One region of the Priestia sp. FSL W8-0001 genome, then DNA from elsewhere that is predicted to be linked to it. Evidence: a T-box and tRNA genes for the amino acid it is inferred to sense, from the RefSeq annotation. Region 1 holds a T-box; the other holds one or more tRNA genes.

Region 1 (3,276 bases):
TTTTTATGTCATGGGTTCCCGACATTCGCGCATCTCGATTTGGACAAATGCTGGGAAGCATTTGTGAACCTTACCTTGAGCCGTTTCGACGAATCATTCCTCCGCTTGGAATGATTGATCTCTCACCACTGGTAGCTATTCTTGTGTTACGCTTTGCAAGTGGTGGACTCGTATCGCTATTTAGAATGTTAGGGTTCATATAAAAAGGAATCATTTGATTCCTTTTTTACATACGAGCAAGGAGAGTAGACATGTCTATTTATCAACATTTTCGAGAAGAAGAACGAGCATTTATTGACCTCGTATTAGAGTGGAAAGAAGATGTTCTTAATCAATATAGTCCAAAGCTGACGGACTTTTTAGACCCACGCGAGCAGCAAATTGTTTCAGCTATCATTGGAACAGAAGGAGAAGTGCTTGTTTCGTTTGACGGTGGAAGTGAACAAGGAGAACGAAAGCGAGCGCTTTTATATCCTGATTATTATGAGGTGGGAAATGAAGATTTTCAACTGAGCTACTACGAGCTGCACTATCCTAGTAAATTTGTTACGGTTGAGCACCCTCAAGTGTTAGGAGCATTAATGTCGCTTGGGTTAAAACGGTCAAAGTTTGGTGATGTTTTGGTACAAGATGAGCGCATACAGCTGGTTATTGCCGATGAAATATCTTCTTACGTGGAAGCAAACTTCACGTCAGTGGGTAAAGCCAAAATATCTCTTGTAAAAAAAGACCGCACAGAGTTACTTCAAGTTCAAAGTGAATTTCAGGAAAAAACGTATACTGTATCATCCATGCGGTTAGACGTTTTACTATCTACCATTTACAATTTATCTCGTCAAAAGGTGCAGCCGTTTATTGGAAGTGGAGCGGTAAAAGTAAATTTTAAAACGGTTGAACAGCCTTCTTTTGAGTGCAAAGCAGATGATATACTTTCACTAAGAGGTTTTGGTCGAAGTAAAGTTATATCAGTTGAGGGGAAAACAAAAAAAGATAAGTGGCGAGTAATTGTAGGGAAACAACAATAACAAAAATTGTAAGCAGGAAACAAAAAAATATGTCGAATATTCCATTACAAACAATGTAATGAGACAACGTGGAGGTGGCCTACATGCCTTTAACCCCTTTAGATATTCATAACAAAGAATTTAATCGTGGGTTTCGTGGATATGATGAAGACCAGGTCAATGAATTTCTTGACCAAGTAATTAAGGATTACGAATTAATTATTCGTGAGAAAAAAGAATTAGAAGCGCGAGTAACTGAGCTTACTGAAAAAGTAGGGCATTTTACTAACATCGAAGAAACGCTGAATAAATCAATTTTAATTGCTCAAGAAGCAGCAGAAGACGTAAAGCGAAACGCAGAGAAAGAAGCGAAGCTAATTGTAAAAGAAGCGGAAAAGAATGCTGACCGCATTATCAATGAAGCTTTATCAAAGTCTCGTAAAATTGCGATGGATATTGAAGAGACGAAAAAGCAGTCAAAAGTATTCCGTACGCGTTTTAAAATGTTAATTGAAGCCCAGTTAGAAATGTTAAACAGTGATGATTGGGATCAATTAATGGACTATGAAATGCCTGCGTTAGAAGAAAAAATTGACTAGTCAAGACAGAACCTTGACTTCTTTCGTTTTGTTGTCATATAATTTGGTAACAGATGAAATTTCATACGTATAGTACGGAGATAGGGACAGTAGTTTCTTACATGATTACGTTTAGCGAACCGAGGAAGGTGAGAGCTCGGTCTAATCTAAGAAACGAATATCACCCTGGAGTATTGCTGCTGAAACGAAGTAAGCAGCGACGTGTTATTCACGTTACGAATGCTGAGAGGACAAACGGAAGTGCTGTTTGTCTACAAGGGTGGTACCGCGGGAGACCTTCTCGTCCCTTTTTGGGATGAGAAGGTCTCTTTTTGTTGTAGCTATATACGGAATGAAATTTACGATTTTATGGAGGTTAGAACTTTGGAATATAAAGATACGTTATTAATGCCGAAAACAGAATTTCCGATGCGTGGAAATTTACCAAATCGTGAGCCACAAATGCAAGAAAAGTGGGCGGGAATGGACATTTATGCAAAAGTTCAAAAGCGTACAGAAGGTCGTCCATTATTCGTGTTACATGATGGCCCTCCTTATGCAAATGGTGATATTCATATGGGGCATGCACTGAATAAAATCTTAAAGGACTTTATCGTTCGCTATAAATCCATGTCAGGTTTTTGTGCACCGTATGTACCTGGTTGGGATACGCACGGTTTACCGATTGAAACAGCTTTAACAAAGAATAAAAAAGTCAACCGTAAAGAAATGAGCGTTGCTGAGTTCCGTAAGCTTTGCGAACAGTATGCATGGGAGCAAGTGGAAGGTCAACGTGAACAGTTCAAACGTTTAGGTGTGCGTGCTGATTGGGATAACCCTTATGTGACGCTTCAGCCTGAATACGAAGCTCAGCAAATTAAAGTATTTGGAGATATGGCGAAAAAAGGCTATATCTACAAAGGACTAAAACCAGTTTATTGGTCTCCATCTAGTGAATCAGCGTTAGCAGAAGCTGAAATTGAATATTATGATAAGCGCTCTGCGTCTATTTACGTGGCGTTTAATGTAAAAGATGGTAAAGGCGTAGTGGAAAGTGATGAGAAATTTATCATCTGGACAACAACGCCATGGACAATGCCGGCAAACTTAGCTATTGCTGTAAACCCAGAGCTTCAATATAGCGTAGTGGCCGTAGATGGTGCTAAATACATCGTGGCATCAGAACTTGTTGAGACCGTTGCAAAAGAGATTGAATGGGTTGAATATGAAGTAGTGCGTACTATGAAAGGTGCTGAACTTGAGCACGTAGTAGCAGAACATCCAATTTACAAGCGTGATTCTCTACTCGTTTTAGGTGACCATGTTACAACTGATGCGGGTACTGGGTGTGTTCATACGGCTCCAGGACACGGGGAAGATGACTTTATTGTGGGTCAAAAATACGGTTTAGGTGTACTTTGTCCAGTTGACAGCAAAGGTCATATGACAGAGGAAGCGCCTGGATTTGAAGGCTTATTCTATGATAATGCGAACAAGGCCATTACTGAAAAGCTTCAAGAAGAAGGCGCCCTGTTAAAGCTATCATTCATCACGCATTCATATCCACATGACTGGCGTACGAAAAAGCCGACAATTTTCCGTGCAACAGCGCAATGGTTTGCATCAATTAAAGACTTCCGTAAAGAGCTATTAGAGGCAGTAGAAAAAACACAGTGGGTTCCTGCTTGGGGCGA
Region 2 (3,276 bases), 250 kb from region 1:
ATCTAGATCCAGTTTTTATTGAACAATCACCATCAATTGCGTTAGGACAAGCAAAAGAAGAGCTCGTTCGTATGGGGCAATTCTCAACAATTGGATTAGAAGAAGCAAACAATTATTTGAAAACGAAGCAACATAAGCATTCTGATATGGCTTTACAAATTGAAGATGCCATTAACAATTTAGATAAAAAAATTACTAACTATTTAATTTTACTTTCTTCTTCTTCTATGTCAGCTTCAGAAAGTGAAGAGCATTCAATGCTGTTAGACACGGCTCGTGATATTGAACGTATTGGAGATCATTTTGAAAATATCGTAGAGCTTGTTGATTATCAAATTACTAACAAAGTAAAGGTAACATCTGAAGCTAATAAAGATTTAGCAGAAATGTTTGAACTAACAATTTCAACAGTTAAAGAAGCTGTTGCAGCACTAGAGAACAACGATCGTGAAAAAGCTGTTCACGTAATGCAACAAGAAGATCAAATCGACAGCATGGAGCGTTCACTTCGTAAAAAGCATATTTTACGCTTAAACGAAGGTGCTTGCACAGGCTCAGCTGGTATTGTATTTGTTGACATTATTAGTAACTTAGAGCGTATTGGAGATCACGCAGTTAATATTGCAGAAGCAGTGTTAGGAGAAAATCAAAAGAGTGTGACTCAAAAATCTCAATAAGCTAGAAAGAGCGACTCGTTAACGAGTTGCTCTTTTTTATGGAATATTATTATCAAAAAAGTTGTTACAGTGTATACTGTTTGATAATAATAGTAAATAGAGATTGAGATGAAAGGAAACGTGTTAAGTTGGACTTTTTATATTGGACACTCATTGCAATTTGTTTTGTTGTATCATTTATTGGATTAGTCTATCCTATTATTCCAAGCGTACTGTTTGTAGCACTTGGATTTTTATTGTACGGGTTTTTCTATAGTTTTGAACCATATACTTTCTTGTTTGTGCTTATTCAAGGTCTGCTTGTGGCAGCACTTTTTGCCGCTGATTATTTGGCAAATCTAATTGGTGTTAAAAAGTTCGGTGGAACAAAAGCGGGTATTTGGGGAAGCACCATTGGATTGTTGGTTGGTCCATTCTTAATTCCTGGGCTTGGTATATTAATTGGCCCATTTTTAGGGGCGGTGATTGGTGAGTTAGTTGTACACCGTACGAATTTTCAAAATGCTATAAAGATTGGTTTTGGATCGTTAGTTGGCTTTTTCAGCGGTGCTATTTCAAAAGGAATTATACAGGCGGCAATGATCATTTACTTTCTTATCGTTGTTTTATAATAATTTGTTGACTTTTAATTAAAAGCATGTTAAATTTTTAATGTCGCTAATAAATGTTATATCGTTCCACAGTAGCTCAGTGGTAGAGCAATCGGCTGTTAACCGATCGGTCGTAGGTTCGAGTCCTACCTGTGGAGCCATGGCGGTGTAGCTCAGCTGGCTAGAGCGTACGGTTCATACCCGTGAGGTCGGGGGTTCGATCCCCTCCGCCGCTATTCCTTTAAGTGACAAAGCATACATACTATTATTCCACAGTAGCTCAGTGGTAGAGCAATCGGCTGTTAACCGATCGGTCGTAGGTTCGAGTCCTACCTGTGGAGCCAAGGACCCTTAGCTCAGCTGGTTAGAGCAGACGGCTCATAACCGTCCGGTCGCAGGTTCGAGTCCTGCAGGGTCCACCATGAAAAGGTTGGAGGAATACCCAAGTCCGGCTGAAGGGATCGGTCTTGAAAACCGACAGGGGTGTTAAAGCCCGCGGGGGTTCGAATCCCTCTTCCTCCGCCATACATATTGTTGATTAATCTTTCTTTACAATTGTGAAGAAAGATTTTTTATTTTGTTTTCAAATAAAATTTTACGTTTAAATAGGATAGACAGTGGGAAACAGGTAAATATAAGTGATGATTAAATGCTTTTTCATTGAAAGCGTAGGTTAAATTTGCTAATCTAAAAACATGAGGTGAATTTTCTTTCACCAAATTAGGTACATATTTTAAAGGAGGAATTACCCATGGCTTACGAATTACCACAATTACCTTATGCATATGATGCACTTGAACCACACATCGACAAAGAAACGATGAACATTCACCATACGAAACACCATAACACTTACGTTACAAACTTAAACGCAGCAGTAGAAGGAAAAGCTGATTTAGCTTCTAAAAGTGTTGAAGAGTTAATCTCAAATATGGATGCTGTACCAGAAGATATCCGTACAGCAGTACGTAACAATGGTGGTGGACATGCTAACCACTCATTATTCTGGACAATTCTTTGCCCTAACGGTGGCGGCGAGCCAACAGGCGAGTTAGCAGACGCAATTAGCAGTAAGTTTGGAAGCTTTGACGCATTCAAAGATGCATTCGCTAAAGCAGCAACTACACGCTTCGGTTCTGGCTGGGCTTGGTTAGTTGTAAACAACGGTGAATTAGAAGTAACAAGTACACCAAACCAAGATAGCCCACTAATGGAAGGTAAAACACCAATCCTAGGACTAGACGTTTGGGAGCATGCTTACTACTTAAACTACCAAAACCGTCGTCCAGATTACATTTCAGCATTCTTTAATGTAATTAAATGGGACGAAGTTGCAAAACGCTACGCAGCAGCAAAATAATGAGAGAAAAAACCAGTAAAGCAATTATTGCCTTTACTGGTTTTTTTGTTTTCCAATTCTTTTACATATCTCCTTTTCTTTTTCACACACTAGGGGTAGAAGAGAAAAGGAGTTTTTTATATGCCTTTATTAAAAAAAGTTGTTGGAGATGTAGAAGTTAATAAAGATTTATTGTTATTACTTATCATTGGAGGGCTATATGCTTTAGCCATTTCAATTTCAAATTCATTTGTAAACGTGTATTTATGGAAACAAACAGGAGAGTTTTCTGCTTTAGCGATTTATAATTTAGTCATTGTTATCTTTCAGCCATTAACCTTTATTTTAGCAGGAAGGTGGGCTAAAAAAATTGATCGAGTCGTTGTGCTTCGATTAGGTGTTTCGTTTCTATCTGTTTTCTATATCGTGGTGTTGATGGTAGGCGACCGTGCCGATGAATTTTTAATTCTTCTCGGTGCTCTTTTAGGAATAGGGTATGGATTTTATTGGTTAGCATTTAACGTGTTAACGTTTGAAATTACAGAACCTGATACACGGGACTTTTTCAATGGTTTTCTAGGAGTATTAAATTCGTTTGCTGGAATGATTGGACCTCTAGGAGCGGGCTTTATTATTGCTAGCTTATACGAATACATTGGTTATCGTGTGG

What was found. A T-box is a leader RNA that pairs with one kind of tRNA and senses whether it is charged. The one in region 1 lies ahead of ileS (isoleucine--tRNA ligase), so its partner is inferred to be a tRNA-Ile.
Region 2: it encodes a tRNA-Ile, which carries the amino acid that the T-box ahead of ileS (isoleucine--tRNA ligase) is inferred to sense. The anticodon was not compared.

What each region holds. Positions count from the first base shown of each region.
Region 1 is NZ_JBBPAL010000001.1:2,957,271-2,960,546, reverse strand. It holds gene MKZ18_RS15665 (YggT family protein) at 1-203, shown strand, start outside; gene MKZ18_RS15660 (YlmH family RNA-binding protein) at 252-1,025, shown strand; gene MKZ18_RS15655 (DivIVA domain-containing protein) at 1,109-1,603, shown strand; T-box leader at 1,672-1,894, shown strand; gene ileS (isoleucine--tRNA ligase) at 1,967-3,276, shown strand, end outside.
Region 2 is NZ_JBBPAL010000001.1:3,205,760-3,209,035, reverse strand. It holds gene MKZ18_RS17005 (Na/Pi cotransporter family protein) at 1-677, shown strand, start outside; gene MKZ18_RS17000 (DUF456 domain-containing protein) at 806-1,288, shown strand; tRNA gene MKZ18_RS16995 (tRNA-Asn) at 1,354-1,428, shown strand; tRNA gene MKZ18_RS16990 (tRNA-Met) at 1,430-1,503, shown strand; tRNA gene MKZ18_RS16985 (tRNA-Asn) at 1,537-1,611, shown strand; tRNA gene MKZ18_RS16980 (tRNA-Ile) at 1,613-1,689, shown strand; tRNA gene MKZ18_RS16975 (tRNA-Ser) at 1,700-1,792, shown strand; gene sodA (superoxide dismutase SodA) at 2,019-2,627, shown strand; gene MKZ18_RS16965 (MFS transporter) at 2,748-3,276, shown strand, end outside.